2 regions of the Microbacterium abyssi genome follow, and region 2 is predicted to be linked to the other one. Evidence: riboswitches for the same ligand, from Rfam matches in the RefSeq annotation. Region 2 holds a riboswitch; the other holds the start of a gene.
What was found. Region 2 has a riboswitch for thiamine pyrophosphate ahead of thiM (hydroxyethylthiazole kinase). Riboswitches for the same ligand answer to the same signal wherever they lie in the genome.
Positions count from the first base shown of each region.

Region 1: another riboswitch for thiamine pyrophosphate. It lies ahead of IM776_RS14240 (ECF transporter S component); the one in region 2 lies ahead of thiM (hydroxyethylthiazole kinase).

Region 1 covers NZ_CP063815.1:2,941,366-2,956,013, forward strand. Annotated here, with positions in the region: gene cds1 (L-cysteine desulfhydrase Cds1) at 1-485, shown strand, start outside; gene IM776_RS14170 (glycine cleavage system transcriptional repressor) at 520-1,026, shown strand; gene IM776_RS14175 (aldo/keto reductase family protein) at 1,199-2,212, opposite strand; gene IM776_RS14180 (hypothetical protein) at 2,231-2,725, opposite strand; gene IM776_RS14185 (DUF4407 domain-containing protein) at 2,835-4,367, opposite strand; gene rlmN (dual-specificity RNA methyltransferase RlmN) at 4,441-5,682, opposite strand; gene IM776_RS14195 (bifunctional 4-hydroxy-2-oxoglutarate aldolase/2-dehydro-3-deoxy-phosphogluconate aldolase) at 5,800-6,438, shown strand; gene IM776_RS14200 (sulfite exporter TauE/SafE family protein) at 6,441-7,187, shown strand; gene IM776_RS14205 (SDR family oxidoreductase) at 7,363-8,196, opposite strand; gene IM776_RS14210 (SDR family NAD(P)-dependent oxidoreductase) at 8,282-9,046, opposite strand; gene IM776_RS14215 (DUF488 domain-containing protein) at 9,145-9,504, shown strand; gene IM776_RS14220 (aminoglycoside 3'-phosphotransferase) at 9,504-10,238, shown strand; gene IM776_RS14225 (MmcQ/YjbR family DNA-binding protein) at 10,266-10,643, shown strand; gene IM776_RS14230 (energy-coupling factor transporter transmembrane component T family protein) at 10,646-11,455, opposite strand; gene IM776_RS14235 (ABC transporter ATP-binding protein) at 11,452-13,023, opposite strand; gene IM776_RS14240 (ECF transporter S component) at 12,942-13,565, opposite strand; TPP riboswitch at 13,568-13,680, opposite strand; gene IM776_RS14245 (D-alanyl-D-alanine carboxypeptidase family protein) at 13,750-14,648, shown strand, end outside.
Region 2 covers NZ_CP063815.1:2,168,393-2,183,040, reverse strand. Annotated here, with positions in the region: gene IM776_RS10625 (Mrp/NBP35 family ATP-binding protein) at 1-1,109, opposite strand, end outside; gene IM776_RS10620 (DUF1003 domain-containing protein) at 1,106-1,672, opposite strand; gene IM776_RS10615 (magnesium transporter MgtE N-terminal domain-containing protein) at 1,672-2,937, opposite strand; gene IM776_RS10610 (YflT domain-containing protein) at 3,005-3,766, shown strand; gene IM776_RS10605 (alpha/beta hydrolase family protein) at 3,768-4,415, shown strand; gene IM776_RS10600 (YdcF family protein) at 4,523-5,140, opposite strand; gene IM776_RS10595 (aminopeptidase P family protein) at 5,137-6,534, opposite strand; gene IM776_RS10590 (DUF3054 domain-containing protein) at 6,571-6,936, shown strand; gene IM776_RS10585 (HNH endonuclease signature motif containing protein) at 6,998-8,365, shown strand; TPP riboswitch at 8,368-8,462, shown strand; gene thiM (hydroxyethylthiazole kinase) at 8,454-9,302, shown strand; gene IM776_RS10575 (bifunctional hydroxymethylpyrimidine kinase/phosphomethylpyrimidine kinase) at 9,299-11,419, shown strand; gene IM776_RS10570 (Rossmann-fold NAD(P)-binding domain-containing protein) at 11,465-12,430, shown strand; gene argC (N-acetyl-gamma-glutamyl-phosphate reductase) at 12,695-13,738, shown strand; gene argJ (bifunctional glutamate N-acetyltransferase/amino-acid acetyltransferase ArgJ) at 13,735-14,648, shown strand, end outside.

The DNA of each region.
Region 1 (14,648 bases), 770 kb from region 2:
CGACCTTCGGCCGGTACGTTCGCTACCGCCAGCATCCGACCCGCATCGCCGTCGTCGATCCGGAGGGGTCGGCGTTCTACGGCGGCTGGAGCACGGGCGCTGCGGACTACACGACCGGCACGCCCAGCCGCATAGAGGGCATCGGGCGGCCGCGGGTCGAGCCGTCGTTCGTTCCGAGCGTGATCGACGAGATGCTGCAGATCCCGGATGCCGCGTCGGTGGCCGCCATCCGGCTGCTGAAGGAGCGCACGCTGCACTGGGCGGGCGGGTCGACCGGCACCAACCTGGTCGGCGCGTTCCAGCTCATCGCCCGGATGCGCGCTGCCGGCCGGACGGGCAGCGTCGTGACGCTGATCTGCGACGGCGGTGCTCGCTATGCCGGCACGTACTACTCCGATGAGTGGGTCGCGACGCAGAGCTGGGATCTCGCCCCGCACCGCGACCGGATGGAGCGCTTCCTGGAAACCGGCGTCTGGTTCCCCTGACCCGAGTGGGCGGGCGCCGGGCTACGCTGGCCGCATGACCACTCTGATCCTCACCGTCGCCGGATCCGACCGCCCCGGCCTCGTCGCCGCCGTCGCCGACATCGTGGACGCCCACGGCGGCAACTGGGAGAGCAGCCAGCTCGCCGAGCTCGCGGGCGTCTTCGCCGGAGTCATCCAGGTGTCGGTCGCATCAGAGCGGGAGGGCGACCTGCAGGATGCCCTGCGCGCGCTCGACGGACTGCTGACAGTCTCGGTGCACACCGGCGCGGATGCCGTGACCGCCGCCGAGCAGCCCATCACCCTGCAAGTGCTCGGCAACGACCGGCCCGGCATCGTGCGCGAGGTCTCGACCGTGCTGCGCGCGCACGAGCTCAGCATCCAGGACATGACCACCGAGACGCGGGATGCCGCGATGGCCGGCGGCCGGTTGTTCGAGGCATCAGTGGCGGCCACGGTGCCGGCATCCGCCGATCTGGCGGCGCTCCGCGCCGACCTGGAGCGGCTCACTGCCGAGCTCCAGGTCGACATCACGCTGGAGTGAGGGTGGCGAGGCTTCGACTCCCTTCGGTCGCTCAGCCCGTTTCGTCTCCTCGCTGCGCTCGTCGCTCAACGACCCGTACAGAAGTTGCGGGTCGTTGAGCGAGCGAAGCGAGACGAAACGGCTTGAGCGAGGAGCGCAGCGACGAGTCGAAAGCCCTCGCTCCGCCCGGCGCTCAGGCCAACCGTGTCTTCGGCGAGACCGAATAGGTGTGCTCGGCGTCGCGGTTGACCGTGCCGCCGAGCGCCTCATCGATCGCCGCGAGCGTGTCGGCGTCGAGTCCGACGCCCGAGGCCTTGACCGTGTCGGCGAGCTGCTCGGGCCGGGATGCTCCGACCAGCGCCGCCGCGACGTTGGGGTTCTGCAGCACCCACGCGATCGCGAGCTGCGGCATCGTCAGCCCTGCCTGCTCGGCGATCGGCTTCAGCCGCTGCACGGCCGTCAGCACCTCGTCATTCAGGAAGCGCTGGATGAAGTGCGCACCACTCTTCTCATCCGTCGCACGCGATCCCTCCGGCACCGGCTGCCCGGGCAGGTACTTGCCGCTCAGCACGCCCTGCGCCATCGGCGACCACACGATCTGCGAGATGCCGAGCTCTTCGGATGCCGGCACCACCTTGCCCTCGATGGCTCGGTGCAGCATCGAGTACTCCGGCTGGTTCGAGATGAGCTGCACGCCCAGCTGCTTCGCCAGCGCGTGCCCCTCGCGCAGCTGCTCTGCGGTCCATTCGCTGACGCCGATGTACAGCGCCTTGCCCTGACGAACCACATCGGCGAACGCCTGGAAGGTCTCCTCCAGCGGTGTCTCGTAGTCGAAGCGGTGCGCCTGGTACAGGTCGACGTAGTCGGTGCCGAGGCGCTTCAGCGAGCCGTTGATCGACTCGAGGATGTGCTTGCGGGACAGTCCGGTGTCGTTCGGGCCCTTGGGTCCGGTCGGGAAGTACACCTTGGTGAAGATCTCGAGGCTCTCGCGTCGCTGGCCCTCGAGCGCCTTGCCGAGGATGACCTCGGCCGCCGTGTTGGCGTAGGTGTCGGCGGTATCGAACGTGGTGATGCCGGCGTCGAGCGCCGCGTGCACGGTCCGAACCGCGGCGTCGTCTTCGACTTGGGATGCGTGGGTGACCCAGTTGCCGTAGGTGATCTCCGAGACCTTGAGGCCGCTGTTTCCGAGGTAGCGATAGTTGACCATGGGTCCACGCTACGGCCTTCAGGCAGGAGCGGGCTCGTATCGCGATCCGATCGCTGTGCTGACGGCGAGGACGATGACGGCCACAGCGGCGAGAGCGCTGATCGCGTAGAGCGGGAGGTGCCCTGCCGAGTAGCTTCGACCGGAGATCATGAACGTGTCGGCGAGCGCCATACCGGGTCCGAACGATGCCATGAAGTACGCGGGCGCGCCGAGCACCAGCAACGCGAGCGGACCGGCCGCAGCCACGATCGGTGGGGCCTTCGTCGCGATGCACACCCATGCCGCAGCGACCGCGAGAACCACGCCGATTCCGAGGATCCCGAGGACCCAGGCCATGCTGAACATCTGGCCGGCTTCGGCGATCGCGGCATAAATCTCATCGAGACTGCTCCCGGGCACTGCGGCGAGCGGATTCACCACAAGCACGTGCACCGCTCCCCACACGGCGTATGCGGCGACAGCGAGCGCGCCGATGATCGAGATGAGGAAGGTGCCCCGCCGCGATGAGGTCATACCGCGATTCTAGGCAGGGCAGCAGAGCCATGCTGTATGAGTCATGCCGGTGCTGAGCACTGAGAATCGGCACAACGTATACAGCATCCGGCGCGTCCGCGCCGAGACGCTACACAGAGACCGACTCCCGCAGGTCGGCGCGCGTCACCGGCTGAGTGGGGACGTCGCTGGTCGATCCGCCGGGATCGGACGCAGGGTCGGATGCCGCGGCATCCGCCGTCGTGACGATCGACGCCCTGTCGCGGAATCCCTCTGCCGTCACCCTGTCGAGGTCGACCTGCTTGCGGATCGCGTACGCCTTCTCGTACAGCGACGGGTCGCCGTAGCTCGTGAGCACCTTCACGATCACGGGCAGGAGCTCGATCATGAAGAACAGCGCCGCGATGAGCCAGTGCGCCCACCAGATGGTCGGCTCTTTCTCGGCCAGGCGGTTCAGCCCGCTGATCTGGCTGAGCAGCCCGACCGCTCCGGCGTTGCCCTCCGCGACGGAGTCCGCGCGCGCGTTGTAGGCGTCGAGCGCCTGCTGATACGTGTCGCGCGCGGCCGGCAGCTGGTCGTTGGCCTGCTGCCGGTTGGCGGTCTCGGAGGTGGCGGTGTTCTCCTTCGCAGACGTCTCGGCGGCGGCGAGGTCGTCGTTCGCGGTGCGCAGCTGGGCCGCGAGCGCGTCGTAGGTCTGCTGTGCCTGCGCGAGCTGAGCCTCCGCGGCGTCGGAGCTCGAGCCCTCGCCGTTGACGCCCGTGCAGCCGGGCACCTCTCCCGCGCCCTCGCCGGTCAGCTCGCACTGGTACAGCGCCCGCGCGGAGTCGATCACCTTCTGCTGCTCGGCCATCTTCGCCGTGATGTCGTCGACGGTGCTCTGCGCGGCAGAGGTCGATGCCGACCCGGACTCGGTGTCGGCGACGATGCCGGTGGCCGCCTGGTTCTCGAGGGTCGCGACGCGCTCGGATGCGGCATCCAGCGCCTTCCGCTCGGGGCCGCTCTCCAGAGCATCCTGATCCGACTGCGCCTGCACGATGTTCGTCGCGGCGACCTCGCGGGAGATGTCATTGTGGAACACCTGCAGTACGAGCGGCTCGGCCACGAGGAATCCGATCAGCATGGCCATCGCGACGCGGGGCAGCGCGAGGCCGATCAGCTTCCAGATGCTGCGCGTCGACGTCATGGTCGAGGTGAGGAAGCGGTCGAGGTTGAAGATGACCGCCGCCCAGATGATCGCGAGCGGCACCGCGATCCAGATGGCCGCCTGCACACCCGTGGTGAGGGCGAAGAGCATCGAGATCGCCGAGACCAGGGCGGTGCCGGCGAGCACGAAGAACATCTGCACGAAACGCGGCGTCTCGCCCGGAACACGGTCGAGCACTTCGCCGTCGGCTCCTCCGAGGATCGCCATGGTGCGCATGCGCGACCCGGGCGTGCGCGGCTTCTTCACACGAGCCGATGCCGTCGGTGCCGTGCCCGTCGACTGGTTGGCGGTCGGCCGGCTGGCGGTCGGCTCGCTGGCGGTCGACTGGCTGCCGACCGGCTCGTAATCGCGCAGGAAGTCGATGTCGTCATCGTCGACCGAGCCGTTCGGGGCGTCGGTGTCGAATGAGATCTTGCCGTCAGAACCCATGCGGCCGTCACGATGTGCGGAATAGGACATCCCTAGAGACTAAGAAACTCCGCCTGTGGGACAGCCGGAAGGCGCCTGAGAGCGGCGCCCCAGGAAGCTCGAGTCACAGCGCGGCCGCAGCCGCTTCATCTTCCGTCGTGGCCACGAGCTGGCCGCAGGCGCCGTCGATCTCCTTGCCGCGGGTGTCGCGGAGGGTGGTCGGGATGCCGGCGTCGTTGAGACGGCGGACGAACTCGGCCGTGACGTCCTTCTCGGACGCGGTCCACACCGACTCCGGGGTCGGGTTCAGCGGGATCGGGTTGACGTGCACCCAGCCGCGGCCGCGCTGGTTGAGCTTCTCCGCCAGCAGGTCGGCGCGCCAGGCGTGGTCGTTCATGTCCTTGATGAGCGCGTACTCGATCGAGACGCGGCGGCCGGTCTTCTCGTAGTACTCGCGTGCGGCATCCAGCGCCTCGTCGACCTTCCAGCGCGAGTTCACCGGGATGAGCTCGTCACGCAGGTGGTCGTCCGGCGCATGCAGCGACAGCGCGAAGGTGACCGGGATGTTCTCGTCGGCGAGCTTCCTGATCGCCGGCACCAGTCCGACCGTCGACACGGTGATGCCGCGGGCGCTCATGCCGAGTCCGTCGGGCTGAGGGGCGACCATGATGCGCACGGCATCCATCACCCGCTTGTAGTTCGCGAGCGGCTCTCCCATGCCCATGAAGACGATGTTCGAGACGCGCTCCATGCTGTGATCGTCGGCCTTCTTGCCGCCCAGGCCGCCCTCGGCGATGAGGCGGTTGGCGCGGACGATCTGCTCGATGATCTCGGCGGTCGACATGTTGCGGGTCAGCCCCGCCTGGCCGGTGGCGCAGAACGGGCAGTTCATGCCGCAGCCGGCCTGGCTCGACACGCACAGCGTGATGCGGCCGGGGTAGCGCATGAGCACCGACTCGACGAGCGCGCCGTCGTGCAGTCGCCACAGGAACTTGATCGTGTCGCCGCGATCGGTCTCGAGACGACGCACCTCGGTGAGCAGCGGCGGCAGCATCCCGGCTACCAGCTCCTCGCGCTGCGAGGCAGGGAGGTCCGTCATCTCGGCCGCGTCGGACGTGTAGTGCGTGAAGTAGTGGGTCGAGAGCTGCTTCGCGCGGAAGCCGGGAAGCCCCAGCTCCTTGACCTTCTCGGTGCGCTCGGCGGGCGTGAGGTCGGCGAGGTGCACCGGCGGCTTGCCGCGCTTCGGGCTCGCGAACTGCAGCAGCGGGCGGCCCGACTCGTCCGTCTTCTGGGTCCAGCCCTCGGTCCGCGGGCGCACCTGCGGTTTTGCGGGACCCGTCGAGCGGATGCGGGAGTTCTCGGTCATACCCTCCAGGGTACGGGCTCGCGAGTGAGAAGACGCTGGAGTGCTCGGCATCCCGCGCACTTGTCATTACAGGTTGTGATCCGGGAGAATGGGACCGCACCCCGATCAAGGAGCCTCATGACCGACCGTCTCGCCCGCGCACGCACCACCGGCGTCCTCGCCGTCCTGCGCGCGCCCTCCCCCGAGCTCGCCCTCGAGACCGCCGAAGCGATCATCCGCGGCGGCATCACCGGCATCGAGGTCACGTACTCCACGCCCGACGCCCCGGCCGTCATCCGTGAACTCATCGCCCGGCACGGGGATGCCGCCTACATCGGCGCCGGCACCGTAACGACCGCCGAGCAGGCGCGGGACGCGGCCGACGCAGGCGCCGAGTTCCTGGTGAGCCCCGGCACCCTGCCCGACCTCACGCGCGCGATGCTCGACACCGGCGCCGTCGTCATGACCGGCGCGATGACGCCGACCGAGGTCATGGGCGCGCTGGCGCTCGACGTCGACGTGGTGAAGATCTTCCCGGCATCCCTCGGCGGGCCCTCGTACCTCGGCGCGCTCCGCGGACCGTTCCCGGATGCTCCGCTCATGCCGACCGGCGGCGTGAAGCCCGACAATCTCGCCGACTGGTTCGCGGCGGGCTCGGTGGCCGTCGGCGCCGGCGGCGACCTGGCGAACTCCGCGTCGATCAAGGCCGGGGACTGGGACGACATCACGCAGCGCGCCGCGCGTTTCGCAGCCGCGCTCTCCGCAATCCGCGGCTGAGCGTGATCGAACTGCTGCCGTGGGCCTGGGCCGCCCTCGGCATCGCCGCCCTGACAGTGGGGCTGGCGAAGACCGCGATCCCCGGTGGCGGCATCCTGCCCGTCGCGATCTTCGCGACCGTGCTCCCCGCGCGCACTTCGACCGCAGCGCTCCTGCTGCTACTGATCGTCGGCGACGTTTTCGCGCTGATCGCCTATCGTCGGCATGCGCATTGGCCGACGCTGCTGCGGCTCGCCCCGGCCGTGCTGGTGGGGCTGCTGGCCGGGTTCGCGTTCCTCGCGATCGGCGATGACGCCCTCGTGCGCCGCGCGATCGCCGTCATTCTGCTGGCGATGATCGCCGTGACCCTGTGGCGTCGCTGGCGGCAGCGCCGCCAGGATGCCACGCCCACCGCGCACGGTCTCGTCGCGGCATCCGCCTACGGCGGGTTCGCCGGCTTCACGACCATGGTCGCGAACGCGGCAGGACCGGTGATGTCGATGTACTTCCTCGCCATGCGCACGCCGGTGCAGGTGTTCCTCGGCACCTCGGCGTGGTTCTTCGCGATCGTGAACGTGTTCAAGGTGCCGTTCCTCGCTGGCATCGGACTGTTCGATGCCGAGGTGCTGCTGATGGATGCCGTGCTCGTCCCGCTCGTCGTCGCAGGAGCGTTCGCCGGGCTCTGGCTGGCACGCCGCATGAAGCAGCAGGTCTTCGACCGCATCGTGATCGGCCTGACGATCGTCGGCGCGGTGTACCTGCTGTTCTGAGTCGGTCGCCTGTCCGGAAAGGTGCGGGTGTCACGGCATCCGACCCGCCGCAACCCGGACACGCTCCGGAGGCATGTCCGGGAAGGTGCGAATGGATGCCGTACGCACCCACAACACCCCGGACATGCTGCGGTTGGCGCGACGGCGCGGGCGACGACGGGCGCGGGGCGACGGGTCAGTCGAGGAAGATGTCCGGGAACAGCCGGTCGTCGGGCGTGCCGGGAATCGCGGCGTAGCCGGAGAAGTCGGTCACGCCGTCCGCTTCCAGGACGTCCTCGACGATCAGGCTCTGCCCGGTGTACTCGGCTGCCGTCTTCGTGAGCACGGCGTATGCGGCATCCGCATAGATGTCGGCGGTGCGGCTGGCGGCCATGACCTTGTCGCCGCCGAGCAGGTTCTGCACCGCGGCGGTCGCGATCGTCGTGCGCGGCCACAGCGTGTTCGCCGCGATGCCGTCCGATGCGAACTCTGCGGCGAGGCCGAGCGTGACCATGGTCATGCCGTACTTCGCGAGCGTGTAGCCGGTGTGCGCGCCGAGCCACTTCGGCGTCGGGTTCAGCGGCGGGGACAGCGAGAGGATGTGCGGATTGGCGGCCTCGCGCAGCTGCGGGATCGCCGCGCGCGAAAGCATGAACGTGCCGCGGACGTTGACGTCCTGCATGAGGTCGTACTTCTTCGCGCCGAGATCGAGCGAGCGCGACAGGTCGATGACGCTGGCGTTGTTGATGACGATGTCGATGCCGCCGAACTCGCCCTGCGTCGTCATGACCGCCTCGGTGATGTCGTCGTCCTCGCGCACGTCGCCGACGATCGGCAGCGCGTTGCCGCCGGCCGCTCGGATCTGCTCGGCAGCGGTGTGGACCGTGCCCTCGAGCTTCGGATGCGGGGTGTCGGTCTTCGCGAGCATGGCGATGTTCGCACCGTCCCGCGCGGCGCGCAGCGCGATCGCGAGGCCGATGCCGCGGCTGCCGCCCGACATCAGGATGGTCTTTCCGGCCAGGGTGGTCATGTCTCTCCTCGGTTTCGGGTCGCAGATTCTGCTGTCATCCGCGGCTCAGAACGGCAGAGAACGCGACCTGAGCAGCTGAATCGGGTCACTTGGGCGCCATGCGGATGGCACCGTCGAGGCGGATGGTCTCGCCGTTGAGGTAATCGTTCTCGACGATGCTCTGGACGAGCGCGGCGTACTCCGCCGGTTTTCCGAGGCGAGCGGGGTACGGCACCTGCTCGCCGAGCGAGGCCTGCGCGGCCTCCGGGAGCCCGGCGAGCATCGGCGTCTCCATGATCCCCGGGGCGATCGTGCACACGCGGATGCCGTACCGGGCCAGCTCGCGCGCGATCGGCAGGGTCATGGCGTGCACGCCGCCCTTGGACGCCGAGTACGCCGGCTGGCCGATCTGCCCGTCGAACGCGGCGACGGATGCCGTGTTCACGATGACCCCGCGGTCGGTCGACCCGGCCGCGGGGTCGTTCTTGGCGATGACCGCGGCCGCCTGAGAGGTCAAGTTGAACGTGCCGACCAGGTTGATGCGGACGATGCGCTCGAAATCGGCGAGCACCGCGGGGTTGCCGTCCCTGTCGATGACCTTGGCGGGCGGGGCGATGCCCGCGCAGTTCACGACGATCCGCAGCGGCACGTGCTCGTTCGCCGCGGCGACGGCGGAGGCAGCATCCTCAGCGCTGGTGACATCGCCGGGGGCGAAGGCGCCACCGAGCTCCGCAGCCATCTCCGCGCCGGCGGATGACGGCAGATCGAGCAGCGTGACGTGCGCGCCTGCGGCGGCGAGCGCACGCGCGGTGGCGAGGCCGAGGCCGGAGGCGCCGCCGGTGATCAGCGCACCGGATCCCTGAATCTGCATGGGTTCTCCTTCGAACGATTCTGCAACTCGGTCTCAGCATACGCGGTGCTCAGTGTCATCCTCTGGCGTCCGCGGGCGCTGAGGTGTTGGCTGGAGCCATGGAACTGCGTCGCAAGCGAGCCTACGACACCGCCGAAGCCTCAGACGGCTTCCGCGTGCTGGTCGACCGGCTGTGGCCGCGGGGCGTCTCGAAGGAGCGGGCGGAGATCGATCTGTGGGCGAAGGACGCCGCGCCCAGCCCCGACCTGCGCAAGGAGTGGCACACGGCATCCGATGCGGACTGGGATGTGTACGCCAACCGCTACCGCGCTGAGCTCGCCGGCGAGAGCGCGCCCGCGCTCGAGGAGCTGGCCGACGAGTTGAAGACGCACAAGGTGGTCACGCTCGTGTACGCGGCCCACGACGAGAATCACAACCATGCCGTGGTGCTCGACGAAGCGCTGCGGGAACTGCTGTGATGACGATCCCGACGGGTGAAGTGGTCGTTCCGGCACAGGTGCGGGAGCTCGCCCGCGGCGCCGACCTGACGCCGGTATGGCACAACGACTACGGCGGAATCACCTTCCGCGCGAGCGGCGACTTCGACCCGTTCTACATCAAGTGGGGTCCGCGGAACCTCGAGTTCGCATTGCGCGATGAGGCCGAGCGGATGCGGTGGGCGGAGCGATGGATTCATGTGCCCCGTGTTCTCGACCACGGGGAGGACGAGACGCATGAGTGGCTGCTCACCGCAGCGATCGAGGGACGGAGCGCCGTCGATCCGCGCTGGGTCGCCGATCCTGCGACAGCGGTGCGAGCCGTCGGCGAGGGCCTGCGTGCGATGCATGATGCACTCCGCGCGCGGGAGTGCCCGTGGGACTGGAGCGTACCCGGACGGATCGCGAACGCCGAGTCACGCGGCATCCGGGTGCCGAGCGCCCTGCGAGACGCACCGCCGATCGACCGTCTCGTCGTCTGCCACGGCGACGCCTGCTGTCCGAACACCCTCGTCGGCGATGATGGCCGCTGGATCGCCCACGTCGACCTCGCGCTGCTGGGCACCGCCGACCGCTGGGCGGACATCGCCGTGGCATCCATGAGCACCGAATGGAACTATGGCCCGGGGTGGGAGGATGCACTCATCGAGGCATACGGTCTCGAACCCGACCGCGAGCGTCTCGCCTACTACCGCGATCTGTGGAACGCGACCTGAACGGGAGCCACGATGCCGCATCCGCTGATGTTCTCGCCCGACGATCCGCTGCTGGCGCGCGTGCGGGAGATCGCGCTCGCGCTCCCCGAGGCCGATGAGAAGGTCAGTCATGGCCGACCGGCTTTCTTCACGCAGAAGGTGTTCTGCTATTTCGGCGGCTCGCAGCGGATCAATGAGGAGTGGGTCGCGCACGACGCGGCGATCATTGTGCGGCCGGATCCGGATGATGATCCCGCCCTGCGGCAGGATCCGAGGTTCTGGGTGCCGGCGTACCTGGGCCCATCGGGCTGGCTCGGCATCGACATCGACGAGGGCACGGACTGGCAGGAGATCGCAGAGCTGATCGACGCCTCGTACCGCGTGACGGCACCGCGGCGGCTCGTGAAGGAGCTCGACGAGCGCTGACCTCAGCCGGCGACGGACGGCCCGAGGATGAAGTTCCAGGTGCCGAAGACGACGGCGGCGGTGATCGCCGCGGCGGGGATCAGTATCCCGATCAGCACCAGCACGGTGTCGCCGCGGTCCCACCGTGACGGTCGCGCCCAGCTGCGGGCGGCCGGGCCGCCGAAGCCGCGCGCCTCCATCGCCGTGGCGAGCGACGACCCGCGCCGGATCGCGAGCACGAAGAGCGCGAACGCCATCCCGATGCCCCGCCGGATCCGCCCCTGATCGGCCACGCCGCGCGCCCTGCGCGCCAGTGCGAGCGCCCGCCAGTCGTCGGCGAGCAGTCCGAGCATCCTCATCCCGGCCAGCGCGCCGATCACGAACCGTGCCGGAAGGCGCGCCCGCTGCGCCAGATCGTCGGCGAGATCGGTCGGATCGACCGTGACGAAGAGCACGATCGCCGGGAGGCCGATCGCCAGAACGCGCACGGCCGTCGCCGCGGCGAGCGCGAGCGACCCGTCACTGACGCGCATCACGAACCACTCGAAGTGGATGGTCCCGCTCGTCGCGCCGTAGAGCGCGATCGTCACGGCGCTGAGCGGAGCGGCGATCCACAACACCGCGGTGCGCAGCCAGAACTCTCTCGCACGGAGCCCCGCGAGCAGCAGCAGCGGTATCTCCAGCACCAGCGCGACGGCGGCCGAGAGCACATCGATGGTCAGGATGAGGGGGATGCTGACCAGCAGCGCCGCGGCGAGTTTTGCCAGAGCGCTGCGCGGTGCGATGGGGCCGGAGCGCTGGACGCGACCGGAGTCCGCGGAGAGGTCGGTCATCGTCCGACCTCGATCCGCCGCGCGTGCAGCGCCCGCAGCACATCCTCGTCGTGCGAGACGACGACGATGGCGGTGCCCTGATCTCGCAGGCGCGCGATGATCGCCACGAGCTCGGCCCAGGTCGCGGCATCCTGCCCGAAGGTCGGCTCGTCGAGCACGAGCACGCGCGGCCGGGTGGCGAGCGCCGCGGCGACCGTGAGGCGCCGTTTCTCGCCACCGGAGAGCGTGTACGGGTTCGCCTCGGCCAGCGCGCTGAGACGAAGGCGCACAAGCAGGTCATCGACCCTGACGGCCACCTCGTCGGGGCCGAGGCCGAGCGCGCGGGGGCCGGTCGACAGCTCCTCGCGTACCGTGCGCGCCAGGAGCTGATGCTCGGGGCTCTGCAGCACCGCACCGATCCGGGTCAGCAGCGCGCGCGATGACCACCTGCCCGGTTCGGGCTTCTCGCCGGCAGCGAGCGCGGCGGATGCCGTCACCCGGCCGCTCTCGGGCGCGATGAGGCCCGCGAGGGTGAGGCCGAGCGTCGACTTGCCCGCGCCGTTCGGGCCCACGACCCCGAACACCTCACCTGCGCGCAGGCCGAGGTCGAAGGGACCGGCGACCGGCACGCCTCTGCGCCGCGCGACGACGAGTCCCTCGGCGCGCAGCAGCTCCTCTCCCGGCGGAGCGGCGGGCGGCGGGGGGAAGACCGGCGGATGCCCCGGAACCCATACCCCGGCGGCGGCGAGCTCGTCACCGCGGGCGCCGAGCACGGCATCCGGTGTGCCGTCGGCGAGCACGACCGTCGTCTCGCCCTCGACGCCGCTCCCGCTGCTGCCGAGGACGATCACGCGATCGACCAGGGGGAGCCACACGTCGATGCGGTGCTCGATCACGACGAGCGTCGCCCCGGTCGCGTCCAGCACGCGCTTCACCGCGTCGCGCACTTCGCCGACCCCGTCGGGGTCGAGGTTCGCGGTCGGCTCGTCGAGCAGGATCGCGCCCGGGCGCATCGCCAGGACACCGGCGAGCGCGAGTCGCTGCTTCTGGCCGCCGGACAGCGCCGCCGTCGAGTGCTCCAGTGGCAGATCGAGGCCGACCGCGTCCAGAGCGGCGTGCACGCGCGGCCAGATCTCCTCGCGCGGCACTCCGAGGTTCTCGCACCCGAACGCCACGTCGTCGCCCACCCTGGCGAGGATCGTCTGGGTGTCCGGGTCCTGCAGCACCATGCCCACGCGCCCATGGGCCTTGGCGGCCGGCATCCCGTCGATGAGCAACTCGCCGACCTCCTCGCCCTCGTCGGCACCGCCGAGCACGCCGCCAAACGCCTGCAGCAGGGTCGACTTGCCGGATCCGGATGCTCCCAGCAGCAGCACACGCTCGCCCGGGGCGATCGTCAGCGAGACGTCGCGCAGCGCCCAGCGCAGGCGGGTGGCGTAGCGCCACCCCCACGACCGGGCCTCCAGCGTCGCGGGGATGGGCGCCGCGCCCTGGCCTGCCGGGATCGTCACACGCGCGCGGTCGCCGCGCGTCCCGAGGCGAAGCGGTTCAGGGCGCCGGTGGCGGCGAGACCGCGGGCGATCAGCCATCCACCTAGACCGGCGATGACGGCACCCGAGACGGTGGTCGAGGCGATGTACACGCTCGTGAACAGCAGGTCTGCGCCCGGATACCAGAGGATGCGGTCGTTGATGCCGCAGGCGAGTCCTGCACCCGCGCCGGCGAGGATGGCAACCGGCAGACGCCACACCCCGTAGAGGAAGATCAGGAAGATCAGTTCGGCGCCCAGCCCCTGCACGAGGCCGGAGGCGATCGTCAGCGGGCCCCACTGGTTGCCGATGAGCGCCGAGATCACCGCGGCGACCAGTTCGGTGTAGAGGGCGGCGCCGGGCTTGCGGATGATGAGGCCGCCGAGCACGCCGGCGATGAGCCAGGGACCGGCGAGCAGACCCTGCACGCCGGGCAGCAACGGCTTCAACAGAGTGCTCGGCGCCTCGTAGCCGACGTTCCACAGCAGGAAGATCACGGCGCAGGCGACGGCGATGACACTGGCGACGACGATGTCGACGACGCGCCAGCGCCACAGATCCGGGCGACGGAGACCCTTCGCGGTGGTTGCCGAAGCAGACATGGGTGTACTCATCTGAACTCCTCCCTGCGCCGGCATGATCCGGATCAGGTTCGACGGTCGAAGCGCGGTTCGCTTCCTCTCAGCCCGGCTGGCCCGGACTCCCGTGGTTGTGAAGTCGATCATACCCACTGCACTCCGGCCGCGGCTTCACGCCGGCACGCGCGCGATTGGGTAGCGTGAACTGGTGATCTCCGACGATGTGACGCCTGCTGCAGGCGCGACGACCCGACGCGCTCGGCGCGCGATCCGTCGTGCGGCCGAGTTGTCGCGCACGCCGACGCTCCCGTTCAGCGATGCGGACGCCACCACTGTCCTCGAGGCTCCCCTCCCCCGACCCGCGGAATCCGCGCCCGAGCAGGTGGATGTAGCACCCGATGCTCTCGATGAGGCACCGGCGGCCGACCTGCCGCCCCTGCGCGCCGAGGACTCTGATCCCGTCGAGGAGAGCGCGGCCGAACGCCTCGTGGAGTGGGCGGGCCCGTCGCGCCCGGCGACCGCGCTGAGCTGGCTCGCGACGACCGATGTCGCGGAATCCAGCCGCCCTGCCGATCTCAATGCGATAACGATGGACGGCCCGGTCACGGATCTGCTCGCGGATGCGAAGCTGCGACCCGCACTCCTGCACGGTCGATGGCTGGTTCCGCTGGGAACCCTCGCCACCTGTGCCATCGCGTACAGCGCGAGCATGCTGGTGTGGCCGCTGCACGAAGTGCCGCCGATGGTGCAGCCCGTCGAGTTCGCGACCGTGGCATCCGCGCCCGCCGAGATCGTGTGGCCGTCGGCGGGCAGCGCCGGTCTGAGCATGGCAGGCGTCTCGTCCGCGGCATCCGCCACGCAGGCTGTGTCGATCGCCAGCGTGACGAAGGTGGTCAGCAGCCTGATGGTGCTCGATCAGATGCCGCTGCAAGTCGGCGAGCAGGGGCCCGAATTCGCCTTCGACTACGGCGACACCCTGGAGTACTGGGATTACCGCAGTGCCAACCAGTCCGCGCTCGACGTTCCCGTCGACGGCGTGCTGACGGAGTACCAGCTGCTGCAGGGCACGCTGATGGGGTCGGCGAACAACTACATCGACCGGCTCGC
Region 2 (14,648 bases):
ATCGGCAGAGACCTTCCGGACAGGCTCCTGCCGCGCTGCGACAGCCCTTCCGCGAGCGCGCGGACGGTGCGCGCCGCGGCATCGTCGGGGTCGCTCAGGACGATCGGGAGGCCGGCATCCCCTCCCGCGCGCAGCGCGGGGCTCAGCGGGACCGAGGCCAGAAGCGGAACCTCTTCGTCGCCCTCGGACAGCGCGGCGGCCACCTCCGCGCCGCCGCCGGATCCGAACAGATCGACGGTGGTTCCGTCCGGAAGGGTGAATGCGGCCATGTTCTCGACGACGCCGATCACGTGCTGACCGGTCTGGCGGGCGACCAGGCCGCTGCGGATCGCCACGTCGGATGCCGCGGACTGCGGCGTGGTGACGACGAGCACCTCGGCGTGGGGCAGGAGCTGCCCGATCGAGATCGCGATGTCGCCGGTGCCGGGAGGCATGTCGATGAGCAGCACGTCCAGGTCGCCGAAGAACACGTCGGTGAGGAACTGCTGCACCGTGCGGTGCAGCATCGGACCGCGCCAGGCGACGACCGCCTCGCCGTCGCGCAGGAACATGCCGATCGAGATGGTCTTCACGCCGTGCGCGACCGGAGGGAGCATGAGATCGTCGATGCGCGTCGGCTGAGTTCCGGCCGGGATTCCGAGCAGCCCCGGGATCGAGAAGCCGTGCACGTCGGCATCCACGAGTCCGACCGCCAGGCCCTCCGCGGCCAGCGCCACCGCGAGATTCGCGGTGATCGTCGATTTGCCGACCCCGCCCTTGCCGCTGGAGACGAGGATGACCCGGGTCAGCGAATCCGGACCGAACGGCATCTGACGCGCAGGGCGCCCATCGCGGAGTTTCTCGGTCAGCGCCTTCCGCTCGGCGGGGGTCATCACGCCGACGTCGACCGTCACGTCCGCGATTCCGTCGACGGATGCCGCGGCATGACGCACGTCCGATTCGATGCGATCCGCGGCGGGGCATCCGACGATCGTCAGCGCGATGCCGACCGACGCTCGATCGCCGTCGACGCTGATGTCACGGAGCATGTCGAGCTCGGCGATCGGCCGACGCAGCTCCGGATCGGACACCGCGCCGACCGCCGCGCGGACGCGCTCTGTCAGCGTCATGGTCGCGTGCGACGCGGCCTGGTCGAGACGGGGCCGGTGCGCGTGTCGGCTGGAGCGTCGCCGTCGTGCTCGTCCTCGAGGTCTGCGAGCAGCGCGCGCAGTTCCTGGCGAAGCACGTCGCGCGTCACGGCCTGGGAATTGCGCTCCTCGAGCGCCATGCGAAGCGCGACGATCTCACGGGCGAGGTACTCGGTGTCGGCGAGGTTGCGCTCGGAGCGCTGACGGTCCTGCTCGATCTGCACCCGGTCGCGGTCGTCCTGTCGGTTCTGCGCGAGCAGGATGAGCGGGGCGGCGTACGACGCCTGCAGCGAGAGGATGAGCGTCAGCGCCGTGAATCCGAGGGCGGCGGAGTCGAATCGCCACCAGCCGTTCTGCTCGGCAACGACGGTGTAGACCATCCACAGCGCGCAGAACAGGGTCAGGATCGCCAGGAACGTCGGCGTGCCCATTGCGCGCGCGACCCACTCGGTGAACCGTCCGAACCGGTCGCGCGACGCCGGTCGCTGTCGTGTTGCCCCGCGGCCGAGCGGGGCGTCGAGGCCGGAGCGGTCGCTCTTCGCCATCATCGTGCACCGCCCTTCGTCATCGAGTCATCGGAATCCTGCGTGCGCCAGTCGTCCGGCAGCAGATAGTCGAGCACGTCGTCGATGCTGACGACGCCGACGAGGCGCCCGGCGGCATCCACGACGGGCAATGAGACGAGGTCGTAGCTCGCGAGCAGGCGGGCCGTCTCGGCTGCCGAGGCCGTCGCCGAGATCGGCTCCATCGTCTCGTCGACGATCGCGCCGAGCCGCTCATGCGGCGGGTAGCGCAGCATCCGCTGGAAATGCACGACGCCGAGCAGGCGCCCCGTCGGGGTCTCGAACGGCGGCAGCGTGACGAACACGGCGGCCGCCAGCGCGGGGTGCAGTTCATGGCGGCGGATCAGTGCGAGCGCCTCGGCTACGGTGGCGTCGGCGGACAGGACGATCGGCTCCGTGGTCATCAGACCGCCGGCCGTGTCCGGACCATAGCTGAGCAGGGTGCGGACGTCCTCGGCCTCTTCGGGCTCCATGAGGTCGAGCAGCTGCTCGAGCCGTTTCTTCGGCAGCTGTGCCAGCAGGTCGGCCGCGTCGTCGGGCTCCATGTGGTCGAGGATGTCGGCGGCACGCTCGTCGCCGAGGCCATCGAGGATGTGCACCTGGTCCTCTTCGGGCATCTCTTCGAGCGCGTCGGCGAGTCGGTCGTCCGGAAGCTCCTCGGCCACCTCGATCAGGCGCCGCTGCGGAAGGTCGAGCAGCGTGGTCGCGAGGTCTGCGGCGTGCAGTTCGGAGTACGACGCGACCAGCTGCTCTGCGGACTGCGATTCGCCGGGCGTGCGCTTCTCCGCGACCTCGTTCCAGGCGGCGAACGTCGTCGGGCCCTTCGCGAACGGCGATGCGCTCGTCTTCGGCTTGCGCAGGAAGAGCTGGCTGACACTCCACTCGCCGAGACGGTTCGGCTCGATCGCGACATCCTCGATGACAGCGCTGCCGCTGCCGTCGGCGAGCTCGACGCGGCGTCCCAGGAGCTCGGCGAGCACGCGCACCTCGCCGGGGCGCGGCTGGAAGCGGCGCACATTGATGAGGCCGGTCGTGAGCACCTGTCCTGCGCGGATCGAGGTGACCCGTCCGATGGACAAGAACACGTGGCGACGGCCGGGGATCTCGACGACCAGGCCGATCACGCGGGGGGAGACGGTACTTCGGTACACGATGACGACATCCCGGACCTTGCCGAGCCGGTCGCCCACGGGGTCGAAGACGGCGCAGCCTGCCAGGCGCGCGACGAAAACCCGTTGTGTGCTCACGCGTCCAGCGTAGTCCGCGGACCGCGGAACCCGGGCTGCCCGGGGGTGCGCGTGGAACAATGGGGGAATGAGCATGTTGAACCGTCCTGCGAACGGCACGGCCGTCGGCGAGGCCGTCGCATCGGTCCGCGAATACGAGGCCGCCCAGAAGACGGTGTCGAAGCTGATCGCCGCCGAGGTGCCCGCCCGCGACATCGCGATCGTGGGGCAGGGGGTGCGAACGATCGAGCGCATCACCGGACGTCTCGGCTATGCGGCCGCCGCCCGTTCCGGTGCGGTCAACGGCGTGCTCATCGGATTGCTGCTCTCGGCGATCCTCGTGATCGGCAACCCGGATGCCCCGATTCAACTGTTCGTGGGATTCGTGTTCATCGGCGTCGCTCTCGGCATGATCCTCAGCCTGGTGACCTACGCGATCGTCCGTCGCCGCCGGGACTTCGCCAGCGTCACGCAGCTCGCCGCCGACCACTACGAGGTCACCGTGCTGCCCGCGTCGCTCGCGAAGGCGCGCGAGGCGCTCGGAACGTCACCGCGCACTCAGGTGGTGCGGCCGCCGGCCGACCTCGACGAGCCGCCGCGCTATGGCGAGCGCGTCGCCCCCGGGGCGGATGCCGCCGCGGCACAGGCGCCGGCCGGGCACGTCATCCCTCCACGTCCCGCTGACCCCGCTCCGCAGTACGGTGAGCGGGTGACGCCGGAAGAGCCCACGACAGAGTCCTCGGCACCCGCAGAGGCCGCAGCACCTGCGGCCGACGCAACGCCTGCTGCTGACGCCGGAATCCCGGCCGAGGACGAAGCACCGAAGAAACGCGACGACGGCGAGAGCTGACGTGCCGTTCGACGTCGAGCTCCCGAAGGGATCTGTCTCGGTCTCGACGGCGTGGGGCGAAGGCTCCGGCCGCGGCATCGTGCTCGTCGCGCACGGTGCGGGCGCGGGCATGGAGCATCCTTTCCTCGTCGGACTCACCGACGCCCTGAACGCAATCGGTTTCTCGACGCTGCGATTCAACTTCCCGTACCGCGAACAGGGCAGGCGGATGCCGGGGCCGGCGGCCCACGCGATCGCGACCTGGCGCGCCGCGGTCGCACACGCCCGCGTGCGGATGCCGGATGGTCCGCTGTGGGCGGCCGGCAAGTCGTACGGCGGGCGGATGGCGTCGATGGCCGTGGCCGACGGTCTCGAGGTCGACGGTCTCGTCTACCTCGGCTATCCGCTGCATCCTCCGGGGGAGTCCGAGAAGCTGCGCGCCGAGCATCTGCCGTCGATCGCTGTGCCGCAACTGTTCGTCGAGGGCACGAACGACCCCTTCATCCAGCCGACCTCCCAGCTCGAGGACGTCGTCGGGGCCTGCCAGGACGCCCGCATCGTCTGGATCGAGGGCGGCGGCCACTCCTTCGAGGTGAAGGGGCACAAGCGTCCTGCCGATGAGATCGGCGCATCCCTCGCGCCGCTCATCGGGGACTTCGCCGATCGCTGAGCTCGCCGTCCGGCAGCGGACGACACTCTCGTGACGGGGAACGGATGGCTGTCATCTGGCATGCATGGCAGCCATGTGCGGCCCTCAGCGGGGGACCGCGGACCCGCTCAGCGGTGCTGCCAGCGGAACAGCACGAGCCGCAGGGCCGCGCCGATCTTCATCGGCACGATCTCGCCGAAGCGGTGCTCGTCGGCGCGGACGAGCCGCTCGGCAAGATCAGGGCGCTGCTGCCACAGATACTCCCGCGCGACCTCGGCGTGCGGTGAGTTCGACACGATCTTGATGACATCGGCGTGTTCGATCAGGGGGATCGCGTTCTCGATGTTCTCCCACGTCGAGCGGCTGTCCGGCTCGAGCACGATGCGCCCGGTGTAGCCGAGCTCCTCGCGCGCATACTGCTCCATGAGCACGGCTTCAGGGGTATCGCCCTCGACAGTTCCGCCGCACATCACGACGGCGCTGTCTGCCGTGCGATCCCGCGATCGGATGCCGGCACGCACCCGGTAGCGGTTCACGAAGTTCGCACGGTCGCCGTGATTGCCGTAGCCCAGGACGACCACGGCCTCAGTGCGCTCCGCACTCGCATCGTCGTCGGTCCCCGCAGCCGTGCCCAGCGTTCGCCAGCTGGAACGCCAGTGCACGTACTCGGCCCACGCTGCGGCTGATGCGTAGGTTGTGAAGCCCGCCCAGAACAGTCGGCGCAGGCTCCAGCGGGAACGGCTCAAACCCTCAGACCCCTCGCGATCCATGCCTCGATGTCCGAGACCGTGCGCGGGATGTCGGCCGACAGGTTCACCGGACCGTCCGCGGTCATGACGATGTCGTCCTCGATGCGCACGCCGATGCCGCGCAGCTCCTCGGGCACCGTGAGGTCGTCGATCTGGAAGTACAGCCCCGGCTCGATCGTGAAGACCATCCCGGGTTCGAGCACGCCGTCGTAGTACATCTCGCGTCGCGCCTGCGCGCAGTCGTGCACATCGATCCCGAGGTGGTGCGAGGTGCCGTGCACCATGTAGCGACGGTGCTGGCCACCGGCATCCGCGTCGAGTGCCTCTTCGGCGGTCACCGGGAGCAGGCCCCACTCGGCCGTCCGCTTCGCGATCACGGTCATGGCCGCCTCGTGCACCTCACGGAACTTCACGCCGGGACGAGCAGCCGCGAACGCGGCATCCGCCGCCTCGAGCACAGTCTCGTACACCCGGCGCTGCACGTCCGAGAACGTGCCGCTCACCGGGAGCGTGCGGGTGATGTCGGCGGTGTAGAGACTGTCGGCCTCGACTCCGGCATCCACGAGGATGAGGTCTCCGGGGATCACGGCCCCGTCGTTGCGCGTCCAGTGCAGGTAGCAGGCGTGCGGACCGGATGCCGAGATCGTGTCGTAGCCCTCGCCATTGCCGTCCTCGCGTGCCCGGCGGTGGAACACGCCCTCGACGACGCGCTCGCCGCGGGCGTGCGTGGCCGCATCGGGCAGGGCGCGGATGATGTCGTCGAACCCGCGTGCGGTGATCTCGACGGCGCGGCGAATCTCGGCGATCTCGTACTCGTCCTTCACCAGGCGCAGCTCCGAGACGAACCGCTCGAGCTCGGCATCCGCCAGCGTCACGTCTTCATCGGACGCAGCGAAGGCGGCCAGGTGATCAGTGGCGACCGCGAGGTCGGCCGAGACACCCGCGAGCGAGGGGCGAGGGCCGATCCAGAACTCGCCGACCGTGGCGTCTGCGTAGAACTCGGTCGTGGTGCGGTCCGCGCGCTCGCGGAAGTACAGGGTGATGTCGTGGCCGGCATCCGTCGGCTCGAAGACGAGCACCGAATCCGGCTCGGTGTCTGTCGCCCAGCCGGTGAGATGAGCGAATGCGGAGTGAGTACGGAACGGATAGTCGGTGTCGTTGCTGCGCTGCTTGAGCGACCCGGCCTCGATGACGAGCCGCTTGCCGGGGAACGCCGCAGACACCTTGGCGCGACGGGCGGCTGCGAACGCGGCCTGCGGGCGGGCGGCGGGCAGCGATTCCGGGCGATCGGCCCATCCGGTCGAGATCGTCTCGAGGAAGCCGCGGGGGAACGGCTGCTTGCGGTTCGTGACGGGGGCCTCTTCGATCGTCTCGTTCTCTGCGGTGCTCATCCATCCAGTGTCTCACTCCTGCGTAGGGTGGGGAATGTGGTGCTCCTCCTGGATCTGGTGCTGGTCGTCGTGTTCTGCGTGATCGGGCGGCTCTCGCACGCCGAGGGGATCTTCGGCGACCTGCCCGGTCTGCTGAACACGATCTGGCCGTTCGTCGTCGCGCTGTTGATCGCTCACCTCGTGCTGCTCGTTCGCCGGGTGCGTATCGAACGGATGCTGCCGGGCCTGGTGGTCTGGGCGATCACGGTCGTGTTCGGCCTGCTGCTGCGCGCGGTCAGCGGTCAGGGGACGGCGCTGCCGTTCATCATCGTGGCCACTCTGACGCTGGCACTGTTCCTGCTCGGCTGGCGCGCAGCGCTGGCGTTCGCGCGACGAATGCGAGCGTCAGCGCGACTCGAATAAAACTACGATAAACCTCCATAGGTTCTCGTTGCGAATAGATCAAATCTGCTAACATGGCTTCATGGAGCAGTTCTTCGATGATGTGGGTGATCGGCCTCGTGATGCCGCGTTCGTCATCGGGTCTGCTCTGGATGATCTGCAGTGCGCGGATATCGATCTGAATCGGTATGCGGCGCGGCGTGGGGCGCAGATCGCGGATGCTGTCGCTCTGGCGCGCCGGAACCCCGAGGTGTTCGTGCTGGAGGACGCACAGGATGCGGCTGATCAGGCTGAGCGTGCGGCGGTCTCCGATATCGCCCTGCGGCTGAAGCGGTCCGAGGAGGACGTGCAGGCTGAGCTCGCTGTCGTGCAGGCCGCGATACGGTGCCTGCCCACCTTGTGGGGGCATGCGCGGGACGGGTTCGTGTCGATGTATCTCGTGACGCGGACGGTGGGGGCGCTGGGCAGGGTGCGGGCTCCCGCGAATGCCACGGCGGAGCAGCAGGAGGCCGAGCGCGAGGCGGCGCGACGGATCGATGAGGCGACCTCGGAGTGGGCGTTCACCTGTTCCCCGGTCAACTTCCTGCGCCGCCTCAAGCGCCTGACCGACCGACTCGACCCCGAACCCGCGGAGGTGCGTCATACCCGTGCGGTGGCCGACCGGCGGGTGTGCGTCGAGCATGTGGACGACGGGATGAGCTGGTGCAACGCCTACATCCCCACCACGGAGGCGCTCGCCGCCGACCGGCGGCTCACCGCGACGGCGAAGCAGGTGAAGAAGAGCGACCCGTCCGAGACGCGCACGATCGCGCAGATCCGCGCCGACCTGTACTCCGAGTGGCTGCGCGGGGTCGGCACCGACCGGGCCGCGCAGACCAAGATCTTCGTCACCATCCCCGTCCAACTCCTCGACGACGCCGACGCCGACGCTGTCGACCTGCCCGAAGAGACCGCCGAGATCGTCGGCCACGGCCCGATCGACCCGCTCACCGCGAAGCAGCTGCTCCTCGACACCGGCGTCTTCCGCCGGGTGATCGTCGACCCGATCCGCAGCGTGATCGTCGACATGGACCGCCGCAGCCGCCACGCCACACAAGCCCAGCGCGACTGGCTCATCCTGCAGCACGGCACCTGCGCGAGAGACGGCTGCACCCGACTCGCCCTCGACGCCGACATCGACCACAACACCCCCTGGGCACAAGGCGGCACAACCAACCTCGAAGACCTCCGGCCCCTCTGCCCCAGACACCACGTCGACAGGCATCGAACCCGCGCCATCTACCGATCCCGCCCCGACGGGACCGTCGAAGTCACCACCCCCACCGGATACCGCAGCGCAGCCCGCCACCCGAGACTCGCGCCACCGAGCGTGCCGCCCCCGCACAGCCCGTCCGCGATCTCGTCGCACCACCGTTCTGAGCAGCTCACCTTCCGAGCGGGCCTAGACTGATGCGCAGTGACACGGGGTGCCGCAATGCGCGGCTGAGATCACACCCGTCGAACCTGATCTAGCTCGTACTAGCGAAGGGATGTCCGCCTTGAGCGACCGTCTGCGTCCATCGTCCATCTGCTCAGTCGCAGAGGAGGCCGCACCACTCCTCGAACGGGTGCGCACCACCTCACCCCTGACCCACTGCATCACCAACTCGGTGGTCACCGGCTTCACCGCGAACGTTCTGCTTGCGATCGGCGCCGCGCCCGCGATGGTCGACATCGTCGATGAATCGGGCATGTTCGCCCGCGTGGCCTCCGGTCTGCTCGTGAACCTCGGCACGCCCGCCCCTGAGCAGCGGGCCGCAACTCACGAGGCGGTGGCAGGCGCCGTGGCCGCCGATACACCGTGGGTGCTCGACCCGGTCGCCATCGGAGCGCTCCCGGTGCGGACCGCTCTGGCCCACGAGCTCGTCGCGCAACGGCCGTCGGCTATCCGGGGCAACGCGTCGGAGATTCTCGCTCTCGCTCGGATGAGCGCCGGAGGCAGGGGAGTGGATGCCACCGACAGCCCGGATGCCGCAGCGGAAGCGGCGGCATCCCTCGCGGTCCGATTCGGCAGTGTCGTCGCCGTCTCCGGTGAGGTCGATCTGCTCACCGACGGCGAGCGTGTCATCCGAATCGCGAACGGCGACGTCCTCCTCACCCGCGTCACCGGCGGCGGCTGCGCCCTCGGCGCGGTGATGGCGGCCTTCCTCGGAGCGGCGCGCGGCACCGGCGTCTCCGCTCTGACCGCCGTGGCCTCGGCGTCGCTGTTCTATGCTGTCGCGGCCGAGCGTGCGGCGCAGCAGGCCGCGGGCCCGGGATCGTTCGCGGTCGCGCTGCTCGACGCGCTCTCGAGCACGACCGCGGACCACGTCGCCGAATCGGCGCGCGTCGAGTCCCTCCTCGCATGACCGCGGATCTGTCCGTCTACCTCGTCACCGATGCCGCACTGTGCGGTGACCGCGGAGTCGCCGCGGTGGTCCGTGAAGCGGTCGCCGGCGGGGTGAGCTTCGTCCAGTTGCGAGACAAGACGGCCTCGGATGCCGAGATCGTCGAACAGCTCATCGAACTCTCCGAGATCACGGCCGGTCGCGCTGCCCTGGTCGTCAACGACCGTCTGGATGCCGCCATCGAGGCACGCCGCCGCGGCGCTCGAGTCGACGGCGTCCACCTCGGACAGGGCGACGCTTCGGTACTTCGTGCCAGAGAACTGCTGGGACCGGACGCGCTGATCGGGCTCACGGCCAACACGCACGCACACCTCGAGGCTGTGCGTGCGCTGCCGCCGGGAACGGTCGATCACCTCGGCGTCGGCGTCATCCGGCCGACGAGTACAAAGTCGGATCATCCGCCGGCGCTGGGCATCGAGGGGTTCCGAGCCATCGCCGCAGCGAGTCCCGTGCCGTGCGTCGCCATCGGCGGGGTCGGCATCGACGATGCCGCCCCGTTGCGGGACGCCGGGGCGGCGGGCGTGGCCGTCGTCTCCGCACTGTGCGCAGCCGAGGACCCGCGTGAGGCGGCTCGTGCTCTCCGCCGTCGGTGGTTCGGCACCCGGGGGGTGCCGCGGGTGCTCAGCATCGCCGGCAGCGATCCGTCCGGAGGTGCCGGGATTCAGGCCGACCTCAAGGCGATCGCTGCGAACGGCGGTTACGGGATGGCGGTCGTGACCGCCCTCACTGCGCAGAACACGCGGGGCGTCCGCGCCGTGCACGTGCCGCCGGTGCAGTTCCTCGCCGAGCAGCTGGACGCGATCTCCGACGACATCGCCGTTGACGCCGTGAAGATCGGCATGCTCGCGAACGCCGATGTCATCAGGACCGTGAAGGACTGGCTCGAGCGGGAGCGGCCCGAGACCGTCGTGATCGACCCGGTCATGATCTCAACGAGCGGTGATCGACTGCTTGATTCCGCGGCGGAGAGCGCGCTGTTCGAGCTGCTGCACAGCGCCGACATCGTCACCCCCAACCTCGCCGAGCTCGCTGTGCTCGGCGGGACAGATCCCATCACCGAGTGGGAACACGCGAAGGAGGTCGCGGCTGCTCTCGCGACTCGCCTCGACGCAACTGTCCTCGTCAAGGGCGGGCATCTCGGTGGTGCCGAATCGCCTGACGCCCTGGTCACCGCACACAGCACCGAGGAGTTCACGGGCGGGCGCATCGCCACGGACGCCACGCACGGCACCGGCTGCTCGCTCTCCTCGGCGCTGACGACACGCCGCGCGACAGGCGAAGACTGGCGTGACGCACTGCGCGCCGCTCGCGCGTGGCTGCGGGAATCGCTGCGCGCGGCCGACGACCTCGGCGTCGGGCACGGAAACGGGCCGGTGCACCACTTCGCGGGTCTCTGGAGCCGCGGGGGCCTCACGACTCACCCGACGCCGGAGGAGCTGAGAGCCCAGTGGTGGACGCGCATCGGCGAGGTGCGTTCGGACATCGACGCGCTGCCGTTCATCCGAGCGCTCTCCGACGGCACTCTCGAACGCACCGTGTTCCTCGACTATCTCGCGCAGGACGCCCTTTACCTGGGCGAGTACGCCCGAGTTCTCGCGGAGGCCGCGAGGCTGGCGCCCACGCGAGAGGAGCAGGTGTTCTGGGCCAGAGGTGCCAACGGCGCCATCGCCGGTGAGATGGAGCTGCACTCGTCGTGGTTGGTCACCCGGTCAGGTGCCGGGTACGTCGAACCGAACGCGGTCACGACTGCCTACCTCGATCACCTGCGCGCTGCCGGGTACCGCGGCGACTACGACGAGCTGATCGCCGCCGTGCTGCCCTGCTACTGGCTGTACGCCGACCTCGGTGCTCGTCTGCGTCGGGGCGATCTCGGCGCGTATGCGCGTGATCCGGAGCATCCTTACGCCTCCTGGCTGCGGACGTACGGCGACGACGTCTTCGCGCAGACCGCTGAGGAGGCGATCGGTCACGTCATCGCCCGGGCGTGCGCGGTCACGGAACAGACACGTGCGCGGATGTTCCATGCTTTCGAGGTCGCGGCCGGTCATGAACGGGCCTTCTTCGCCGCTCCGCTCTGAGCAGAACCGCTTTCGCAGACCGGACGCAGGTGCTGGCATGGAGGCATGACCGACGTACTGATCCTCGGAGGAACCGGCTGGCTGTCCGGCCGCATCGCACGGCGCTGGCTGGATGAGGGCGCGCGAGTGACGTGCCTCGCGAGGGGCGAGCGCCCCGCGCCCGATGGAGCAGTGCTCGTCCGCGGCGACCGCGACGACACGGGCGCATACGAGCTGCTCGACCGTGACTGGGACGAGGTGGTCGACGTCTCATCCCGTGCATCGCACGTGCGCGACGCCGTCGACGCCCTCGGAGACCGCTCCGCGCACTGGACGTACATCTCGTCGATGTCCGTCTATGCCGACGCAGATGTCCACGGCGCCGACGAGAGCGCCCGCCTGGAAGAACCGGCTCAGGACGGCGACGACTACGAGTACGCCGCGCAGAAAGTCGCGGCCGAAGGGTTCGTTCACGCACTCGGCGATCTCGCGCACATCGTCCGGCCCGGCCTCATCGTCGGCCCCGGCGACCCGAGCGACCGCTTCGGCTACTGGGCCGCGGCGTTCGACCGGGCGGGCTTCGAACCCGTCCTCGTGCCCAGCGGGGAGGGCCGATTCGCGCAGGTCATCGACGTGGACGATCTCGCCGCGTTCGCCGCGAACACGGCGCTCACGGGCATCCGCAATGCGATCGGCGACCCGTATCCGCTCGACGACGTACTCGCCTCGTTCCGCACAGCCGCCGCGCACACCGGCGAGACCGTCGTCGCGGGTGACGAGTGGCTCCAAGCACATGACGTCCAGCCGTGGATGGGAGAGCGTTCGCTGCCGCTCTGGCTGCCCTTGGAGTGGTCCGGCTTCATGACGCGCTCCAACGCCGCCTATCGTGAGGCCGGCGGCACCCGGACGCCCATCGAGACCCTCATCGATCGCGTGCTCGCCGATGAGCGCGCGCGTGGCGTCGATCGCCCGCGCCGCGCAGGCCTCACGAGGAGCGACGAGCGCGAACTCCTCGCCGAGCTCGCATCCTGACGACGGCATGTGACGGCATCCGGCGACGATTTGCGGATGCCGCGACCGGAGCGCTATCGTCGCGACATGCCTTCGGCTGCACCCGCCTCTTCGACGCTCGGTCCGAGCGTCACCGTGGTGCGCCGACGCCGCAGCCGTCTGGGCGGCCGCCGACTCTAGGCGACCTCTGCGCTCCTGTCCGATCGGGCAGTCGAGCGTCGGTGTCGCCGCCCCCGCCCCCCATTCACCTCAGGGACGCGAGTCCCACACCGTTAAGGTAGAAGCATGACGTATACCGTCGCCGTCTCCGGCGCATCCGGCTATGCGGGCGGCGAGATCCTGCGCCTGCTCGCCAGTCATCCTGACATCGAGATCCGCACCGTCACTGCGCATTCGAACGCCGGGCAGCCGCTGATCCAGCATCAGCCGCACCTGCGCTCACTCGCGCATCTCACGCTGCAGGACACCACCCCCGAGATCCTCGCGGGGCACGACATCGTCTTCCTCGCCCTCCCGCACGGCCAGTCCGGCCAGTACACGGATGCGCTCGGCGACGTCCCGCTCGTCATCGATGCCGGTGCCGATCACCGCCTCACCTCCCAGGACTCGTGGGACGCCTTCTACGGCGGACACTTCCACGAGCCGTGGGCGTACGGCGTGCCGGAGCTGATCACGAAGGGCATCAAGCAGCGCGAGAATCTGCGAGGCGCGAAGCGCATCGCCGCCCCCGGCTGCAACGCATCCACCGTCAGCCTCAGCCTCGTTCCCGGTGTGGCCGCTGGCGTCATCGACCCCTCCGACATCGTGAGCGTGCTCGCCGTCGGCCCGTCCGGCGCCGGCAAGAGCCTCAAGCCCCACCTGCTCGGCAGTGAGCTGCTCGGCACGGCCAGCCCCTACGCGGTCGGCGGCACCCACCGCCACATCCCCGAGATCCAGCAGGCGCTGCTCGGCGCCGGGGCCACGGATCCCCGCATCTCCTTCACCCCGGTGCTCGTGCCGATGGCACGCGGCATCCTCGCCACCTCGACGGCGCCGATCACGCCCGGCACGACCGACGCGCAGATCCGCGAGGCGTGGGAGAGCGCGTACGGCGACGAGACCTTCGTCCAGCTGCTGCCCGAGGGGCACTTCCCCCGCACGGCCGACGTGCTCGGCGCCAACACCGCGCTGATCGGATTGGCCGTCGACCGCGCTGCGAACCGCGTAACCGTCGTCACCGCCGTCGACAACCTCGTCAAGGGCACCGCCGGCGCTGCCATCCAATCCATGAACCTCGCGCTGGGCCTCCCGGAGGACCGCGCCCTCACCGTGAACGGAGTGGCACCATGAGCGTCACAGCTCCCCAGGGCTTCGAGGCGGCCGGCGTCGCCGCAGGCCTGAAGTCCACCGGCAAGCCCGATGTCGCCGTCGTCGTCAACCGCGGACCGCGCAAGATCGGCGCCGCGGTGTTCACGAGCAACCGCGCCAAGGCCAACCCGATCATCTGGTCGCAGCAGGTGATCGCGGACCGCACGGTCGAGGCGATCGTCCTGAACTCCGGCGGAGCCAACTGCTTCACCGGCAGCTTCGGCTTCCAGACCACGCACCAGACCGCCGAGAAGGCGGCCGAACTGCTCGACGTCAGCGCCGGCGACATCCTGGTCTGCTCCACCGGCCTCATCGGCACCGGCGACGAGGAGTTCCGCAACAAGGTCCTCACCGGCACCGAGCGGGCGATCGGCGCGCTCTCCGCGGACGGCGGAGACGACGCCTCGCATGCGATCATGACCACCGACTCGGTCGCCAAGACCGCCGTCGTGTCGCGCGACGGCTGGACGATCGGCGGCATGGCCAAGGGTGCCGGGATGCTCGCACCGGGCCTGGCTACGATGCTCGTCGTCATCACCACCGACGCCGACCTCGAGGCGATCGAGGCCGACACGGCCCTGCGCGCCGCGACGGCGAAGACCTTCGACCGCCTCGACTCGGACGGCTGCATGTCGACCAACGACCAGGTGACGCTGCTCGCCAACGGGGCGAGCGGCATCCGCCCCGAACTCGACGACTTCACCGCCGCGCTCACCGAGCTCAGCGATCAGCTCGCGGCGAAGCTGCAGGGCGATGCCGAGGGCGCGAGCCACGACATCACGATCCGTGTCACCGGCGCCGTGACAGAGCAGGAGGCGGTCGAGGTCGGCCGCTCGGTCGCGCGCAACAACCTCTTCAAGGCCGCGATCTTCGGCAACGACCCCAACTGGGG